4 regions of the Paenarthrobacter sp. YJN-D genome follow, and region 2 is predicted to be linked to each of the others. Evidence: riboswitches for the same ligand, from Rfam matches in the RefSeq annotation. Region 2 holds a riboswitch; each other region holds the start of a gene.
The links. Region 2 has a riboswitch for thiamine pyrophosphate ahead of thiO (glycine oxidase ThiO). Riboswitches for the same ligand answer to the same signal wherever they lie in the genome.

Region 1 (4,574 bases), 2.0 Mb from region 2:
GACGTCGCCGCCAGGTGATTACCGAAGCCGAGTTCCTGGCACGCCGCGAATCCGTGGACCGGCAAATGATCGTCCGCCAGCGCGACGACAGAATCCAGATCGCAGTCCTTGAAGATGGCGTCCTGGCCGAGCACTTCGTGTCCAAGACCCAGCAGGACTCCCTGATCGGCAACGTCTATCTCGGCAAGGTCCAGAACGTACTGCCATCCATGGAAGCTGCATTCGTTGATATCGGACGCGGCCGCAACGCGGTGCTGTACGCCGGTGAAGTCAACTGGGATGCAGTGAACCTGGAGGGCCAGCCGCGCCGGATCGAGAATGCGCTGAAGTCCGGCGACTCCGTCCTGGTCCAGGTGACCAAGGATCCGGTGGGTCACAAGGGTGCCCGCCTCACAAGCCAGATCTCACTTCCGGGCCGCTACCTTGTGTACGTGCCGGGTGGATCCATGACCGGCATCTCCCGCAAGCTGCCCGACGTCGAACGCAACCGCCTCAAGCGGATCCTGAAGGACCGCCTGCCGGAAAACGCCGGAGTCATCGTCCGTACGGCCGCTGAAGGTGCCTCGGAAGAAGAACTGACCCACGACATCAACCGTCTGCGCGCGCAGTGGGAAGGTATCGAAGGGCAAGCTTCCTCCACGAAGGTGCTGGCACCGGAACTGCTTTACGGCGAACCGGACCTCACCATCAAGGTTGTCCGTGACGTCTTCAACGAGGACTTCTCCAAGCTGATCGTCTCCGGTGACGACGCCTGGGACACCATCGAGGCCTATGTAACCTATGTTGCCCCCGACCTCGTGGGCCGCCTTGAAAAATGGACCAAGGATCAAGACATCTTCGCTGCCTGGCGCATCGATGAGCAGATCCACAAGGCCCTGGAACGCAAGGTCTTCCTGCCATCCGGTGGCTCGCTGGTCATTGACCGCACCGAAGCCATGACGGTGGTGGACGTCAACACAGGTAAGTTCACCGGCAGTGGTGGAAACCTGGAAGAGACAGTTACCAAGAACAACCTTGAAGCTGCCGAGGAAGTCGTTCGCCAGCTTCGCCTGCGTGACATCGGCGGCATCATCGTCATCGACTTCATCGACATGGTCCTGGAATCCAACCGCGACCTCGTTCTCCGCCGCATGGTGGAGTGCCTGGGCCGTGACCGTACCAAGCACCAGGTTGCTGAAGTAACGTCACTGGGCCTTGTCCAGATGACCCGCAAGCGCATGGGCACCGGTCTCCTTGAAGTCTTCGGTGAGCAGTGCGAGCACTGCGCAGGCCGCGGTGTCGTGACGCATGACGAGCCCGTGGAGCACCGCCGCGCCAACACCGTGGCAGCCGAGCAGCACCGTCCGCACACCGAGGCACAGCAGTCCACGGCCCGCACCGAGCGCAAGCGTCGCCGCGGCAAGGGCGGCGCCCAGGGAACGGTCGAAGCGCCGGCCCAGGTCCATTCGACGCCGTCCGCCCCTGTTGCGGCACCGGCAGCACACCCGGAAGCCCAGGACCCTGCCCGTCAGGCAAAAGCCGAAGCAACCCGGGCTGCACTGGCGACGATTGCAGCGGCCGCGCATGCCGCCCACCTTCACGATGACGAGCTCCACAAGGCAGAGGAGCAAACCCGGGCGGCCGGGGAGCATGGTCCCGACGCCGGTTCGGTCTCCGCTGCCCCGACGGCCCGGGAAGCCGCGGCGCACGACGCCGCTGTCCGCGAAGGCCGGGCTACTCCAGTGCTGCGTTTTGGCGGCGAAGAGGTTGCCTTGCCTTTCGTTGAACACCACGATGAGCCGCAGGCAGCCCAGCCGGCCATGAGCCTGGATCGTCTGGCCGAAGCTTTCTCCCACCTTGGCGCGGCACCGTCGCCTGAGGATCAGAAAGCCAAGGAAGCTGTCGAAGCCCCGAAGGCTGCGGACACCCCGACGACTGAAGCTCCGGCTCCGGCCGGAGACGAAGCCCCCTCAGCATCGCGGGGTCGTCGTAGCCGCCGGAACCGCAGTGCAAGCAGGGCCCAAGGCGCGGCCAACGAGACCACTGTTGAGCACCACGACGTGACCGCTACGGCCGCGAAGGGATCGGCGCACGAGTCCAAGGCGCCTGCGGAGCCGGTCAGGAGAGCGGCCCCGGACGAACCCATCATCCTGGGCGTCGGCGTACCGGCCTCCGAACTCTAACCGTTTGTGACCGCACCAAGGCCCCGCAGTTCCGCTACCAGCGGCAACTGCGGGGCCTTTTGCTGTCTGCCGGTGCGCTAGGCTGGGGGACTGACACGGGGTGCCAGGCGATGGGCCAGGCTGAGATCCAAACCCGTTGAACCTGTCCGGTTAGCACCGGCGAAGGGATGTCCTCATGGCCGCATTGTCATCTTCTGCTGTTTATCCGCTGGCGGAGGACCGCAGACGAACCCCCCGGGTACTGAGCATCGCGGGCTCAGACCCGTCCGGAGGAGCCGGAATCCAGGCTGATTTGAAGAGCATCGCCGCCCACGGTGGATATGGCATGGCTGCCATTACGGCTTTGACGGCCCAGAACACCCTGGGTGTCAGCGGTGTGCACGTACCACCCGTGGAGTTCCTGCGCCAGCAACTGGACGCCGTCAGTACCGATATCGTCATCGACGCGGTGAAGATCGGGATGCTCGGCGACGCGGCTGTTATTGACGAGGTGCGCAGTTGGCTCGAATCGGTGCGCCCCGCCGTCGTGGTTCTTGATCCCGTGATGGTGGCCACCAGCGGTGACCGCCTGCTGACCGAATCCGCAGGGGAGGCCCTTCGTTCCCTGCTTCCATTGGCGGACCTGATCACGCCGAACCTGCCCGAGCTTGCCATTTTGCTGGGGGAAACCGAGGCTGCTGATTGGGCATCGGCATTGGAGCAGGGCAAGCGACTGGCAGCTGAGTGCGGAAACACGGTCTTGGTCAAGGGCGGTCATCTGGCCGGCTCGGAATGCCCCGATGCCTTGATCAACACCAGCGGGCTGTTGCGGCAGGACGTCATCGAAGTGGCAGGTCCAAGGATTGCGACCCGGAACAGCCATGGCACTGGATGCTCGTTGTCGTCCGCCTTGGCTACCGTCCAGGCGCGCACGGGCGACTGGGAGGCCTCACTGCGCGAAGCGAAACCGTGGCTGCTCCAGGCCCTGAGGAGCGCAGGGGAGCTGGAAGTGGGCCGGGGCAACGGGCCTGTGGACCACTTCCACCACCAGCGCGTCCTCCAGCCTGGCGGATTTGCTGCCACTTTGTGGAAGGAAGCCATCCCGGAGCTTGAAAAAATCCACGGCCTCAACTTCATCCAGGAACTGCAGTCGGGGCATTTGCCGGAGCCGGCGTTCAGCTACTACCTTGCGCAGGACGCCATCTATCTCAATGGCTATTCCAGGGTCCTTGCCCGTGCAGGTGCGTTGGCGCCCACCGAGGAAGAACAGCTGTTCTGGGTCAAGAGCTCACGGCAGTGCCTGGAAGTTGAATCGGAACTGCACAGGAACTGGTTGAGCTCCCGTGAGGCTTCGGGCGTCACCGGACCGGTCACCAAAGCCTATGTGGACCATCTGCTGGCAACGTCGGCATCCGGCAGCTATGCGGTGGTCCTCGCGGCGATCCTGCCCTGCTACTGGTTGTATGCGGAAGTGGGTCAAAAGCTCCACGCCGCGTTCGTCGATGCCGGGGCCTCCGGCGGGCATCCCTATGCGGACTGGCTGCGGACGTACGCCGACGAGGACTTTGCCTCCGCCACAAGGATGGCGATCAACTTCACAGACGCGGCGGCCGTTGCCGCTTCCGGGCGTGAACGTGCGGAGATGCTTGAGGCTTTCAGGCAGTCCTGCCGCTACGAGACGGCGTTCTTTGATGCTCCGCGGCTCTACGCCCAGGGTGGCCCGGCCTGTTGAATCGGGACTGAACCGGGATGAAAAGCATGGCTTGTCCCGCGCGTCGCGGGCGTGATCACGTTAATCGCCGCCAAACCCTGTAGGCTGTATGGGCACGGTGCCGGGAGAGTCCGTTACACCTCGTGATGCAAGTCACGGGGCAGCCTCCGGTCCCGGCCTCATTTGCAGCTGAGGGTCAAACTAGCGTAATCTTGATCTTCGGTGCTTACGCCAACACTTGGGTTATGCCCCTTGGAATTGTTCATGGGATGACTCGCGGACTTCGAACAGAAGTCCACGGCGTTGAGGCACAGCGCGAACCAAGCCTGATTCCGGTGACAGGTTCCGCACGCAAATTTAGTTATAAACGTCGAGAGAAGTGAGTACCCAAGTGGTGTACGCGATTGTCCGCGCAGGCGGCCGCCAAGAAAAAGTTTCCGTTGGAGACTACGTAACGCTTAACCGCGTCCCCGGTGGAGCCGGTAGCACGCTTGAGCTGCCCGCCTTGCTCCTGGTTGACGGCGACAAGGTCACCTCCGCAGCAGCGGAACTGGCCAACGTCAAGGTTACGGCTGAGATCCTCGAAGACCTCCGTGGTCCGAAGATCGTCATCCAGAAGTTCAAGAACAAGACCGGCTACCGGAAGCGTCAGGGTCACCGTCAGGAACTGACCAAGATCAAGATCACCAGCATCGCGTAACTTTCGTTACCCGCTGTTCAGG
Region 2 (4,574 bases):
GACCATCACCCACGGGTGATGGTCACTGCCGTTTAAAGGCCCTCGGCGCCCGGATAGCGACCCGGCTCAGCGAGGGCACCCGTGGCCGATGCTGCCTCACTTACGGAGGCGGCAGCAGCAAGGTCGCGTTGGGTTACCTGTCCGCCGGCGTCATGGGACACGTAACGCAGGAAGACCCTGTTGTACCGCCAGTCAAGATCCGGATGGTGGTTCTGCTCTTCGGCGATCTGTCCAATGGCCGCGATGAGGGCCAAAGCCTCGGCCGCCGTCGACGTCTTGTAAACGGTTACGAGGCCGTTTTGGAGCTTCCAACCCGGGAGGTCCTTGAGCGCGGCTTCGACCGCTGCCTGGGGCACCGGTTCTTTCCTGTTAACCATGGTTGCTCCTTCGTTGCGGGGAACCCGGCCCGGGAGAAACCCGGCTTTAGAGGAACTCCGCCCGGCCTTCCATGGCCGAGGACGCCAAGGCGTGCTCACGACGCGGAATCCGGCCTGCCTGTTTGGCCAGCCTACCGGCGATGACGGCGTGTTTGAAGGCTTGACCCATCTGCACAGGGTTCTGCGCGCGGGTCACTGCGGTCGCCAGCAGGACCGCGTCACAGCCCAGTTCCATGGCAAGTGCCGCGTCGGAAGCTGTTCCGATCCCGGCGTCCAGCACCACCGGCACGGAGGCCCGGGACACGATGAGTTCTATGTTGTGCGGGTTCAGGATGCCCAGGCCGGTCCCGATGGGCGAGCCCAGCGGCATGACTGCCGTGGCGCCGAGGTTCTCGAGGCGGAGGGCAAGCACGGGATCGTCGTTGGTGTAGGCGAACACTTTGAAGCCGCGGTTCACCAATTGCTCGGTGGCGTCCACCAGTTCAACAGCGTCAGGGAGCAGCGTGTGCTCGTCCGCGATGACTTCCAGCTTGACCCAGTCGGTCTCCAGCGCCTCGCGTGCCAGTTCCGCCGTCATCACGGCGTCCTTCGCCGTGAAACACCCTGCAGTGTTCGGGAGGACCCGGATGTTGTTGTCCACCAGCAGCTGGAACAGCGAACCGGTTTCGGCCGGCGAATAGCGTCGCATAGCCACGGTGGTGAGCTCGGTTCCGGATGCCAGGAGCGCGGCTCCGAGCCCGTCAAGGCTCGGCGCACCTCCCGTTCCCATGATCAGGCGGGACCCGAATTCGACGCCGTCGATCACCAAGGCGTCAGTAAGGATTTCGGTGCTTGCTGTGGTCATGATTCAGCCTCCCTGTACTGCGGTAACGAGTTCGAGTTCATCGCCGTCGGCCAGCGGAGTAGCCGCCCACTGGCTGCGCGGCACCACCTCGGAATTGCGGGCGACGGCGACACCCAGCTTCCCGCCGTCGGCCGCCTGTCCACGGTGGTCGAGTACGCGGCCGGTGACGGCCGTGACGAGCGTGCTGACGGAGGCGTCGGCGGGCACCTGGCGGACGGCGCCGTTGAGCTTGATGTTCATACTGTTTCCTTGCTGTGGAGTTGAGAGCGACGCGCGGTTGCACTGAAACGGTCGGGCCGGAAAAGGGACCATCGGGTCTCGGAGGAACCATTGAGCAGCTCCCCCACGATCATGGCGGCCACGGGGGTCAGGAGGACGCCATGCCGGAAGAACCCGGTGGCCACAATCAGGCCCGCGATGTCCCCGCTTGAACCGGCTACGCGGCCCAGCAACGGAGCGTTATCCGGAGTCCCTGGCCTGGCGCGCGCAGTTGCTTCCAGGAGTTCAAGTTCGGCCACCGCGGGAACCAGTACCTGGGCGTCCCGAAGGAGCTGGTAAACCCCGCCGGCAGAGACTGCGTTGGAGGCCGCCGACAAGCCGTCCTCCCGTTGGGTAGCTCCGATGACTACGGTTCCGTCGTCCCTGGGAACGATGTAAACGGGCACCCCGCGGACCATGCCACGAACAGTGGCAGTGAGCAGCGGTTGGAGGTGCGCGGGGACCCGAAGCCTGAGGATGTCCCCGTAGACCGGCCTGACCGGAAGTTCAAGACCCTCAGGAAGGCCGGCGAGCGCGGGGGCGCCCAGCCCGTTGGCCACCACGGTTTCGCCGGCCATGACGGATTTGCCGGATTCGAGCTCCACTCCGGCTACCTGGTCCCCGTCCCACAACAGGCCGTGCGCGGACTCTGCAACGGCAAATCCTTCCCTGGCGCCGCCTACCCACGTGCCATCGCCGGATGAATGCGCGGCCAGCCCTGCCATGAGGCACTCCGCCAGCTTCCGGGGATCCACCTGGTGATCGGCGGGGATATCAAAGGCACAGGAAATTTGCGGGCTAAGGAGCGGTTCGCGTTCCCTGGCGGTCCGCAACGGCAACGGTTCGACCCCCAGGCCCGCCGCGAGCTGGACGGTGCGAAGGTCCGCGAGCGCGCGGCGGTCGGCGGCATCGGCACCCACGGCGAGGGTCGGCGTCGTGCGGTATCCGGTATCTTCCACAGGCCGGTGAAGGCCGCCGGCAAACGAAGGCCACAACCGGGATGACTCGAGCATGAGCTCCAGGAGGTCTTCTTCCTGGTAGTGCAGCTCGCTCACGGGCGCCAACATTCCGGCAGCAGCAAATGTCGCACCGGTGGCGGGCGCCGGATCGATGAGTGCTACGGAGCGGCCCAGCTTCCGGGCCTGGTGGGCGATGCCCAGTCCGATGACGCCTCCGCCGATAACGGCAACATCCGCGTGAATGGCTTCTGCCATCTGTTTCCTTCCCTACGCCGGTACTAGCCGGATCAGGTCAAGCGGTCGGCTCTGAAGCCCTCTCAGCCGGACGGTCATAAAGACGTAGGTCACGGCTCCCGCAGTACGTGCCCAGTTTAGAGGAACTACTGTGGATTCCATGACCCAGCACTCTGCCCTCGCCAGCGCCCGCCTCTACCTGTGCACTGATGCGCGCAAGCGCCAAGGCGATTTTGAAGACTTTGCCGACGCCGCGTTCCAGGGCGGGGTGGACATCATCCAACTCCGTGACAAGACGATCGAAGCCGCCGAGGAATTGGAATTGCTGGCGATCCTGCGTGGCGTCGCAGAACGGCACGGGCGGCTCTGGGCGGTCAACGACCGGGCCGATATTGCCAGTGTTTCCGGGGCTCCGGTGTTCCATGTGGGCCAGAAGGACCTCCCGCTGGAGATTGCCCGCACGTTCCTTCCCCGCCCCGCTTCGATTGGTCTCTCCACCCATACGCCTGAGCAGGTAAATGCCGCGATCACGGCTTCGCCGGGCGAGCCTGGGCTGGACTATTTCTGCGTTGGTCCCGTCTGGGCGACCCCCACCAAACCCGGCCGCGAAGCGGTGGGAACCGGCCTGGTCACATATGCCGCGGAAGCGATCAGGCGCGCGGAGGAGACCACCGGCGGCGCCGTGCAGGTGCCGTGGTTTGCGATCGGCGGAATCGATCTCGGCAACGTCGAGCAGGTGCTCGCTGCGGGCGCCAGCCGTATCGTCGTCGTTCGCGCCATTACCGAGGCGGAAGATCCGACGGCGGCAGCCAAGTCGCTGCTCGAAGCCCTGGACGCCGCCGCGTAACGGTTCTCCAAACAACAGTCCCAGGCACGCAGACCGTCGGGGTATCGGCAGGTTGTGGCGACAGGGGTGAGTCGGGGCTTGCAGATGCCGCAGCCCACCCACCGGATCGGATCAGATTCAGGTGAGCCGATCGCGGTACTGGCGCATCTTGCTCCGCGCCCCGCACGTGTTCATGTCGCACCAGGTCCGGGTCCTGGACCGTGAACTGTCGTAGAACACCCACCTGCACGCTTCCGACGCGCAGGTCCTGAGCCGCTGCCCCGAGCCGGTCAAGCCGTGGAGCAGGAGCGCCCCGACCGCTGCTCCCGCCGGCGAGACCGGCAGGCCGGCCGACGGGGTCAGCGCGAGCCGCCCGTCGTCGTCGACGTGGGGGCCTGCCCAGTGCTCCTGAGCGAGCTGGTTCAGGGCGGATCGCGCTGCCGTGTCGGTACGGTCGGCCAGGAACGCGCGCATGACCTCGCGGGCGTCGCGCAACGAGATGAGATGCTCGAGCGTGGGCTCCCCGTCCCATCCATACCGGACCAGCCACGCCCGCCCGTCACGGATGGTCGCCAGCGCGTCGGTGCCGTGCAGCAGTGTGGCGCTGTTGCAAAACTCCACGACGACACGCAGCTCCTCGGGCACGGCGGACTGCACGGCGTTCACGCGCTCAGCAGCCTGAGGAGTTCGCCGGGCCGATCCTCCGGCACCATGTGCCCGGCTCCCTCGATGATCGAAAACCGCGCGTGATCCGGAAGTGCAGTGACGAGCCGATGGGCGTAGTCGACACCCAGCCACGCATCTTCCGAGCCCCAGATCACGTGGATCGGGATATCCAACAGCCGGAGTCGATCCTGTAGCTCGTCGGTGTTCTCCTCGCCGCCTTGGGTGTACTGCCGGTAGAACGCCCGCGCCCCTTCCGTACCCGCCCACTGGCCCGTGTACGAAGCCAGGGCGTCTGCACGCAGACCCACGTGACTGCCGGACCGGATCTTGGCGTCGATCAGGGCAGCGCTAGCCCAGTCGGGGAGCGCCTCGAAGGCCTCGGGGTGCTGGTGGACGGTTTGGAAGAACCC
Region 3 (4,574 bases), 930 kb from region 2:
TCAAGAGCGCGTGGTTGCCGCGCAGGTTCAGTGCGTCCCTCATGCCGCACCCGCTTCCTGGGGGGCCGTCTCACCTTGGGACACCGGCCCGAGCCGCAGTTCCGTCCCGCCCAGTACGGCACTGAATTCCTGGTCGTGGGTCACGGAAACCACGGCGGTACCGGCGTCCAGCAACTCCGAGAGGAACGAGGCCAGTTCGGCCCAGGTGTTGGCGTCCTGTCCGAAGGTGGGCTCATCGAGGACGAGTACCTTCGGGTGCGCCGCCAACACCGTAGCCACTGAAAGCCTGCGCTTCTCACCGCCGGACAGTGTGTAGGGATTGGCGTCCACCAGATGGGAGAGCCTCAGCCGCTCCACCAATTCGTCCACGCGTTCCCCGCCGTGGCCCAGGTGCCTGGGGCCGAACATGAGCTCATCCAGGACCTTGCCCGTGACGAACTGGTGCTCCGGCTCCTGGAAGACCGTGCCGATCCTGGAGATGAGCTGATCGGCCTTCCATTTGTACGGGTCGATGCCCGCCCCCTCCGAAAGGTCGACGCCGGCGCTCACCATGCCGTCCACCGGCGCCAGAAGGCCGGCCAACGTCAGCGCAAAAGTGGACTTCCCGGCACCATTGGGCCCGGTAATGGTCAACGCCTGGCCAGCACGGACCTGGGCGGTGATGTCCCTCTGCACCGGAACCGGAGGGATGGTTCGGAAGCGCTTCCGCCTGGGCTTTTCCCGGGACACGGCCAGGTCCTGCGCTGCGAGGAGGAGTTCGTTTGTCCCGGACGTCCGGGCACGCGCCCTTGTGGCGGGAACGTAGCCGGGAACCCATACGCCCGCCGCCATCAGCATGGAGCGCGCCTGGGTGAGGACCTGCTCCGGCGGACCATCCAGGAGGACTCCCGGGGTGCCTGATTGCGGGCCTGCGGTACCGGGCTGCAGGACCACTATCCTGTCCACCAGGTCCTTCCACACGGACACCCTGTGCTCCACCACCACCAGCGTGGCGCCGGTCTTGTCCAGGCAGCGGGCCACGGCGTCGCGGACCTCGAGGACCCCTGCAGGATCGAGGTTGGCCGTGGGTTCGTCCAGCAGGATCAAGCCTGGCCGCATCGCCAAAATGCCGGCCAGCGCGAGGCGCTGCTTCTGTCCCCCGGAAAGTGCCGCCGTCGGGTGGTCCAATGCCAAACCGCCGCCTGATGCGGTACGCAAGCCGACGTCGTCGAGCGCTTCATGCACCCGGGACCAGATCTCCTCGCGCGGCACGGCAAGGTTCTCCGCGCCGAAGGCAACGTCGTCGCCCACCCGGGAGAGAACCACCTGCGTTTCGGGATCCTGCTGCATCAGCCCGGCGCGGCCACGCTGCTCGCGGGAAGTGACGCCGTCGATCAGCAGCGAACCGGTCTCATCAGAGTCGTCTTCCTCGTCACCCAGCACCCCGGCGAGGGCGTGCAGGAGCGTGGACTTGCCGGCCCCCGAAGGGCCCAGCAACAGGACGCGTTCCCCCGGTTCAATGCGGAGGTCAAGGCCCTGGATGGCAGGCTGGGCCCGGCCGGCATGCCGCCATCCCCACCCCTCGGCGGAGATGGCGGCAGGCCGGACCGTGCCGCTGTGTGTGGCAGACATCAGTTGAAGACTGGCTCCGAAGCGGCCTTCCGCGACGCGAAGGAACTCAGGACACCCGTCGTGGCCAGACCGCGGGTGGCGATCCAGGACAGGCCGCCGGCGATCACTGCACCTGAGATGGTGGTGAAGGTGATGTACGTCAGTTTGTCGATGGCCTCGTAGGCGATATTCCAGCCCCAGGGCAGGAAGGAGTCGTTCAGACCGCAGAAGAGGCCCGCGCCTGCGCCCGCGAGGAGTGCGGTGGGCAGGTTGAACTTCTTGTAGCGGAACGCGGCGAAGATCAGCTCGGCGCCAAGGCCCTGCAGGACGCCGGAGATGAGCACCGTGGTGCCGTACTGCGAACCCATGATGAGCTCACCCGTGGCTGCGACGGCCTCGCAGAAAAGAGCTGCGCCGGGCTTTCGGATAATGAGCATGCCCAGGACTGCGGGGATCATCCAGCCACCGGCGATCAGGCCGGTAAGGGGCGGGTACGCCGCATTCATGGGGATGGATACCAGTGCCGCGCCCTGGGACCAGGCCCAGAAAATCACGCCGCCGGCGATGGCGATGAGGGCCGCCACCACGATGTCTACAACACGCCAGCTATAACTGGTCTTCTTCACGTTTACCGTGGTCATTTTTCTGCCTCCTGAGGTTACAGGAGGGGAAAGTGCTCCCCGGAATCCGCCTGGCTTGCGCCGTCCGGCTCCGGACACTCTGAGAAGCTCGACTCCCTTGCGCCGGTACTAACCGGATCAGGTTCGAGGGTCTGCGGCTGTCCGCACTCTCAGCGCCCTCGCGTCTCCTGCATCGCTGCAAGGTCCGACGGCGGCGCTCCCCTGTCGTTATCAAATCTGCCCTGATGGGCGGGTTCAGTTTACACCTCCGCGTACGGCCGGCTCTGGGCCGCGGTCACAATCCTGTTGCGAGGCCCGCTCTGCACCCCATCCCCACACCTAAGCACGCACAGCAGGCCCCACAACGCAACGAGGGTGCGTTGCGAGGCCCACTCTGCGCCCCATCCCCGCGCCTAAACACGCACACCAGGCCCCACAACGCAACGAGGGTGCGTTGCGAGGCCCACTCTGCACCCCATCCCCGCGCCTAAACACGCACACCAGGCCCCACAACGCACCTGCAAGAATGGCCTGATGACGGATCTTCCAGGCTCCCACGCACCCGTGGCCGAGCCACGCCTCGCTGCCAGCGTGATTCTGCTCCGCGACGCCCCCTCGGGGCTAGAGGCATTTGTCCAGCACAGAGTCAGCACCATGGACTTCGCGGCAGGAATGGTGGTCTTTCCGGGCGGCCGGGTGGACGCTGTGGATCAGTCCGGCTGGGACTACCCCGGGGAACTGCTGCGCAGCCATGCGTTGTCCTGGGCGCAGAGTTCGATTTCCGCGGACACAGCGTTGGCGGAGAGGAACGCGGGAATGGTGCTCACGGCAGCAATCCGCGAAGTCCAGGAAGAAGCCGGGCTGGGCATCGAGCCCGGAGACCTGCGCCCCTGGGCCAACTGGATCACGCCCATAGACATGCCCAAGCGCTTCGACACCTACTTCTATGTGGCCAAGCCGGCACCGGAAGCGCAGCCCCGGCATCAAACCACGGAGGCTTGGCAGTCGCTGTGGATGCCGGTGTCCGGAATCCTGGAAGCGGAAGCCGCAGGGCAGTTGAAGCTGATGCCACCCACCTACTATCTGCTGAAGGAAATCGCTGTCCTCGATTCCGTAGGGGCAGTGTGGTCCGCCGAGCACCCGGTCGTCCCGGTTCTGGCTCCGGTCGGGTCCTTGGCAGCGTTTCTCAAGGAGCGGGAAAACCGCGGGTAGCCGTGCCGTGCAGCTAGGCTGGTGGCATGAACCTCTTTTTCAAGCTGCTGGGCGCCGGGGTAAGCCTCGGTGCAGGCTTTGTCGGTACCAAACTCGTCAACAAAGGCTGGGAAAAGGCCACGGGCAACAAGCCGCCCACAGGCAACGATGACATGGAGACGAGCCTCCGCTCGGCTCTGACCTTCGCGCTGATTTCCGCTTTCGTGAGCACGCTGATCCAGGTCCTTGCCAGCCGCGGCACCCAGCGGGCGATTGCCCGCTTCGCGAAGTCCCAGGACATCGTCTAAGCATCACCCAACAAGCAACGCGGGGTCACTTATGGCCCATCCCCATGGGGGTAATGGGCCATAAGTGACCCCGCGTTGCTTTAAGGTTCGGAGGGCTCCTGGCCGGCGGCGGCCCTTTGGACCACGGCTTCGAGTTCGTCCTTGGTGAGCTTCTCACGGTGCCCGTGTTTGGTCCGGTACGCGGAGCGCCCCACCATGTGGGCGGACACCGGCGCGGTGAGAAGCTGGAAAATCCACGCCACCAGCAGGACGGGCCACACCCACCAAGTACGCATCTGCAGGCCGATCGCTGCGAGCATCAGGAACAAGCCCAACACCTGCGGCTTGGTGGCTGCGTGCATGCGGCTCATGAGGTCCGGGAACCTCAGCAAGCCGATCGCGGCACCCAAGGACATCAGGGCACCCACTATGAGGAACACCGCGGTCACCATGTCGATGACCAAGTCCACTCCGGTGGCGTCAGGACTCATTGCTTTGCTCCCTTCGCTCGGCCACGAACCGGGCAACCGTCACTGAGCCGATGAAACCGATCACCGCGAGGGCCACCAGCAGCATCAGGTTGTTGAGGTGTTGGTTCACGGCCATGTCGATGGCGAGGGCAGCACCAAGGATGGCCAGCAGGACATCGGAAGCAAGGACGCGGTCAAGCAAAGATGGGCCAATCGCGATGCGCACGATCGCACCTGCAGCGGCGAGGCTGAGGATCACCGCCGTGGCCACCAGAACAAATTCCTTCACAGCGTTGCCCCTTCCATGCCGGGCCGGGCTTCTGCCTTCAGGGCCTCGACTTCTTCCCGCGTTCCCATGATGCGGATCAGCCCTGCCTCAATGTTCTGCGTCTCCCGGCGGATCTTGTCGATGTCCG
Region 4 (4,574 bases), 1.9 Mb from region 2:
CCGACGGCGATCACATCATCCGTTCGTTCGTCGCAGAGGTGCGACGGGCCAGGTCAGTTCAGGCTTCCTGACTGCGTGGTCCCATCGATCGGCTCCGGCGTCCGTGCGGAGGCCACCTGGAGCTCCGGCAGGTAGACCTTTCCACCGGAGGCGAGGAACTCCGCACTTTTTTCCCGCATCCCGCTGTACATTCCTGCGATCGCCGCTTGGGATTCTGCTGAACCGTATTCGTCGCGGATGTCCTGGCTGATGCGCATCGAACAGAACTTGGGCCCGCACATTGAGCAGAAGTGCGCCGTTTTGGCGGGTTCGGCCGGCAGCGTTTCATCGTGGAACGACTCGGCCGTCACAGGATCGAGGGACAGGGCAAACTGGTCCCTCCACCGGAACTCGAAGCGCGCCTTGGAAAGTGCGTCGTCGCGCTCGTGTGCGCCGGGGTGCCCCTTGGCAAGGTCCGCCGCGTGCGCCGCGATCTTATACGTGATCACCCCTGTTTTGACATCGTCTTTGTTGGGTAGGCCCAAGTGTTCCTTGGGCGTGACGTAGCAGAGCATGGCCGTACCGTAGCGGGCGATCTCCGTGGCACCGATGGCTGAGGTGATGTGGTCGTAGCCGGGGGCGACGTCGGTGACCAGCGGACCCAGGGTGTAGAACGGTGCCCCTTTGCAGAGTTCCTGCTGCCGTTCCACATTTTCGCGGACCAGGTGGAACGGGATATGCCCGGGACCTTCCACCATCACCTGCACGTCGAATTCCCAGGCGCGCTGTGTGAGTTCGGCCAGGGTGTCCAGTTCCGCGAATTGTGCGGCGTCGTTGGCGTCAGCGGTAGCGCCGGGACGCAGGCCGTCGCCGAGGGAAAACGCGACGTCGTACTTGGCAAAAATTTCGCACAACTCGTCGAAGTGCGTGTACAGGAAGTTCTCCTGGTGGTGGGCCAGGCACCACCCCGCCATGATGGACCCGCCACGGGAGACTATGCCTGTCACGCGGTTGGCGGTCAGCGGTACGTACCTGAGCAGTACACCGGCATGGATCGTCATGTAGTCCACGCCTTGCTCGCACTGTTCGATCACTGTGTCACGGAAGATTTCCCACGTGAGCTTGTTGGCTTCTCCATTGACCTTTTCCAGCGCCTGGTAGATGGGAACGGTGCCGATCGGAACAGGGGAGTTGCGGATCAGCCACTCGCGGGTGGTGTGGATGTCGTCGCCGGTTGACAAGTCCATGACGGTGTCCGCGCCCCACTGCGTAGCCCACTGAAGCTTGTCCACTTCTTCGGCAATTGAACTGGTGACGGCCGAATTGCCGATGTTGGCGTTGATCTTCACCAGGAAGGCCTTGCCGATAATCATGGGCTCGGATTCGGGGTGGTTGATGTTGTTGGGAATGATCGCGCGGCCGGCGGCGACTTCGCTGCGGACCAGTTCGACATCGCAATTCTCGCGCAGCGCCACGAAGCGCATCTCAGGCGTCACCAGGCCTTGCCGTGCGTAGTGCATCTGGGTGACGGTCTTACCCTCGACGGCGCGGCGAGGCACCGGTTGCGCGCCCTTCCACTCGGCTGAGGCGGCCCCGCGGCGAACAGCCGACTTGCCGTCGTCGAGCAGGTTCCGTTCGCGGCCGGAATAGGCCTCAGTGTCGCCGCGGGACTCGATCCATGCGGCCCGGAACGGTTCCAAGCCCACGACGGGATCGCTGCCCGGGCCTGCCGTCCGGTACACCTGCAGTGGTGCGTTGGCTTGGCCATTGGGGGAGGGCTCCAGCGCGATTTCCGTCACGGGGACGCGGATTCCGGCGTCATGGTCTTCAAGCCATGCCAGCGAATGGGACCTCAGGGACTGCGTAACAGGCTCGTTTTGGGCAGGGCTGGACTCGCTTTGGGCAGGGCTGTGCTGTGTTTTGGTGGTGCTCAAAGGATTACTCACTTCCTTCGCCGGCATTACCCGGACAGGTTCAACGGTCGCAGGCTGCCTCAGCCCGATCTCAGCCCCTGCAAGGGCACCCGTGTGGTCGTAGACGAAGCTACCACAGCTGGCAGGGGGCGCCCAGTCACATCAGTCCGCCGAAGCCTGCCGCCCCCCAGCGGATTAGGCTTTTGCCATGGCCAACATCATTGAATTCAGCGGACCCGTGCTCGTGGCAGCAGATGACGTGCGCCAAGGAATGTGGTCTGTTGGGGGAGCGCTGACGTTTGAAAAGCCGTCGTCCCCTCCAGACAAGGTACTGGACGGTTGGGTCCTGCCGGGTTTCGTGGATGCCCACTGCCATATCGGCTTGGGCGCCGGTGGGGCCGTGGACGACGCCACCACCCTCGCGCATGCCCAGGCCGACCTCGCTTCGGGAACCCTGCTGATCCGCGACTGCGGATCTCCCAGCGACACACGTTGGGTGCAGCAGCGGACGGACTTGCCCCGCCTTATCAGGTCCGGCCGCCACATCGCCCGAAGCCGTCGGTACCTGCGCGGATTGGGCCATGAGATTGAACCGGAACAGCTGGTGGAGACCGTCCGTAAGGAGGCCCGCGACGGCGACGGTTGGGTGAAGCTCGTAGGCGACTGGATCGACCGGGGCATTGGCGACCTGGCGCCCTCTTTTCCGGCAAAGCTGGTCAAGGACGCCGTAGCTGCCGCCCACGAGGAAGGTGCCAGGGTCACGGCGCACTGCTTTGCGGAGGACACAATCGACGACATGCTGGATGCCAACATCGACTGCATCGAACATGCCACTGGCCTTCTGACCCGGCACATCCCACGGCTGGTGGAGCAGTCAGTGCCGATCGTTCCCACGTTGGTGAACATTGCGACCTTTCCGGAGATCGCCGCCCAGGCGGCGCCAAAGTTCCCCGGGTACGCGGACCACATGACGCGGTTGTGGGAGCGCCGGCGTGAGCGGGTCCTTGAGGCTTTCGAGGCCGGGGTGGCGATCTACGCGGGAACGGATGCGGGCAGCGTGATCAAGCACGGCCGCATCGCGGACGAAATGCATGAACTGCACGATGCCGGCCTGCCGCCCGCCGCGGTCCTGGATGCCGCTGCGTGGGGCGCCCGGAAGTGGCTGGGAGCCGACGCCATCAGCGAAGGCGCCAGTGCCGACGTCGTTCTCTGCCATGACGATCCCCGGCACGACCTACGGACGGTATCCGGGCTCAAGCACGTGGTCCTTCGCGGTGAACTCATGGGATGAGCGTCAAATGGTTGGGAATAAATTGAAGCTTCAAGTAATTTAGAGAAGTAGAACCTGCCGAAAGGCGGACACTTCAACACCGGGAGCTTCACATGTCCACATCATCCGCACGGGACCTTCTTCCTGCCGACCTCGCCATGGGCACTGTCATGCTCAAGGTCGGCGACATGAAAGTCATGAGTGACTACTACCAGCGTGCTTTGGGCCTTGTGGTCGTGGCCGAACAGGACGGCGGCCTCTACCTGGGCCGGGCAGGCAAGCCCGTGGTTCACTTGGCGCCGGCTGCGGGGCTCCAGATTCCGGGGCGGGGGGAAGCCGGGTTGTTCCACACCGCCATACTGTTCCAGGATCAGCCCTCACTGGCGGCCACCATCGCCACCGCTGCCGGATACGAACCCCGGGCGTTCGTGGGCAGCGCAGACCACCTGGTCAGCGAAGCGTTCTACTTCACCGACCCGGAAGGCAACGGCATCGAGCTTTACTACGACAAGCCCCGTGAAACCTGGCAGTGGGACGGCAAGAACGTCGTCATGGACAACGTGGCCCTCCCGCCGCAACGTTTCCTTCAGCAGCACCTGAGCGAAGAAGCCGTCACTGGCCAGCATCAGGCAGCGGCCGGTGTCGGGCACGTCCACCTTCAGGTAGGTGACGTCGCCACCGCCCAGGACTTCTACGTCGGGACCCTGGGCTTCGAGCGGACCGCGGGCTGGCACGGCCAAGCACTGTTCGTATCCGCCGGCGGCTATCACCATCACATGGCCATGAATGTCTGGAACAGCCGGGGTGCCGGCCCCCGCAAGGACACTCTTGGGCTGGGGGAAGTGTTGATCGAGGTTCCATCCAGCGAGGATGTCGGGGCCTTGGCGGACCGTTTGCGCGTTGCCGGGGTGCAGAACCATCACACCGGCGCTGAACTGCAGTTCGAAGATCCGTGGCGGAACAAGCTGCGGGTGGCTGTTCGCTAGGCAGCATCCCGCCGGAGTGCCCGTCGGTGCCCCATGCTGCACTAGGCTGGGCAGTGACGGTTCGGGACCCTGGGGGGCCTGCGCCGGACGTCCCGTCAGCACGAAGGATTGAGAGTACTTTCCATGGGCTTTGCCGAAATTTTTGTAGCCACCCACGATGAAGCACTCAAGCGGGCGGCAGCCCTGGGTAAAGGTGCCGATGCCGCAGGCCCTGCAGTCCGCATCAACGGCATAACGGACTTCGAGGTGGAACAACTGGGCGACCTCGCCGGCCAGGCCGTCCATGCCGCAGGCGCTGACTACGAACTCGCGCTGGTGGACGTCACCAGTGACGCGCTGCTTGGCGTTCCCGAAGCGATGGTGAGGGCCTTGGCCGAGTTGCTCACGTATGAGAGCGAAGGTGAAGCCAATGTCCTGGATGACGTT

Region 1: linked by a shared signal. The riboswitch ahead of thiD (bifunctional hydroxymethylpyrimidine kinase/phosphomethylpyrimidine kinase) and the one ahead of thiO (glycine oxidase ThiO) in region 2 are both predicted to bind thiamine pyrophosphate.
Region 3: linked by a shared signal. The riboswitch ahead of HMI60_RS17725 (ECF transporter S component) and the one ahead of thiO (glycine oxidase ThiO) in region 2 are both predicted to bind thiamine pyrophosphate.
Region 4: linked by a shared signal. The riboswitch ahead of thiC (phosphomethylpyrimidine synthase ThiC) and the one ahead of thiO (glycine oxidase ThiO) in region 2 are both predicted to bind thiamine pyrophosphate.

What each region holds. Positions count from the first base shown of each region.
Region 1 is NZ_CP053549.1:909,905-914,478, reverse strand. Features, by position in the region: gene HMI60_RS04260 (Rne/Rng family ribonuclease) at 1-2,162, shown strand, start outside; TPP riboswitch at 2,249-2,347, shown strand; gene thiD (bifunctional hydroxymethylpyrimidine kinase/phosphomethylpyrimidine kinase) at 2,338-3,873, shown strand; gene rplU (50S ribosomal protein L21) at 4,244-4,552, shown strand.
Region 2 is NZ_CP053549.1:2,892,282-2,896,855, forward strand. Features, by position in the region: gene HMI60_RS13355 (4a-hydroxytetrahydrobiopterin dehydratase) at 33-377, opposite strand; gene HMI60_RS13360 (thiazole synthase) at 424-1,221, opposite strand; gene thiS (sulfur carrier protein ThiS) at 1,225-1,461, opposite strand; gene thiO (glycine oxidase ThiO) at 1,458-2,693, opposite strand; TPP riboswitch at 2,686-2,805, opposite strand; gene thiE (thiamine phosphate synthase) at 2,833-3,519, shown strand; gene HMI60_RS13380 (CGNR zinc finger domain-containing protein) at 3,637-4,164, opposite strand; gene HMI60_RS13385 (alpha/beta fold hydrolase) at 4,161-4,574, opposite strand, start outside.
Region 3 is NZ_CP053549.1:3,822,208-3,826,781, forward strand. Features, by position in the region: gene HMI60_RS17715 (energy-coupling factor transporter transmembrane protein EcfT) at 1-43, opposite strand, end outside; gene HMI60_RS17720 (ABC transporter ATP-binding protein) at 40-1,611, opposite strand; gene HMI60_RS17725 (ECF transporter S component) at 1,611-2,231, opposite strand; TPP riboswitch at 2,308-2,444, opposite strand; gene HMI60_RS17730 (NUDIX domain-containing protein) at 2,745-3,422, shown strand; gene HMI60_RS17735 (DUF4235 domain-containing protein) at 3,449-3,709, shown strand; gene mnhG (monovalent cation/H(+) antiporter subunit G) at 3,790-4,179, opposite strand; gene HMI60_RS17745 (monovalent cation/H+ antiporter complex subunit F) at 4,169-4,447, opposite strand; gene HMI60_RS17750 (Na+/H+ antiporter subunit E) at 4,444-4,574, opposite strand, start outside.
Region 4 is NZ_CP053549.1:994,259-998,832, reverse strand. Features, by position in the region: gene HMI60_RS04700 (alpha/beta fold hydrolase) at 1-71, shown strand, start outside; gene thiC (phosphomethylpyrimidine synthase ThiC) at 54-1,913, opposite strand; TPP riboswitch at 1,909-2,016, opposite strand; gene HMI60_RS04690 (amidohydrolase family protein) at 2,101-3,183, shown strand; gene HMI60_RS04685 (VOC family protein) at 3,276-4,148, shown strand; gene HMI60_RS04680 (hypothetical protein) at 4,272-4,574, shown strand, end outside.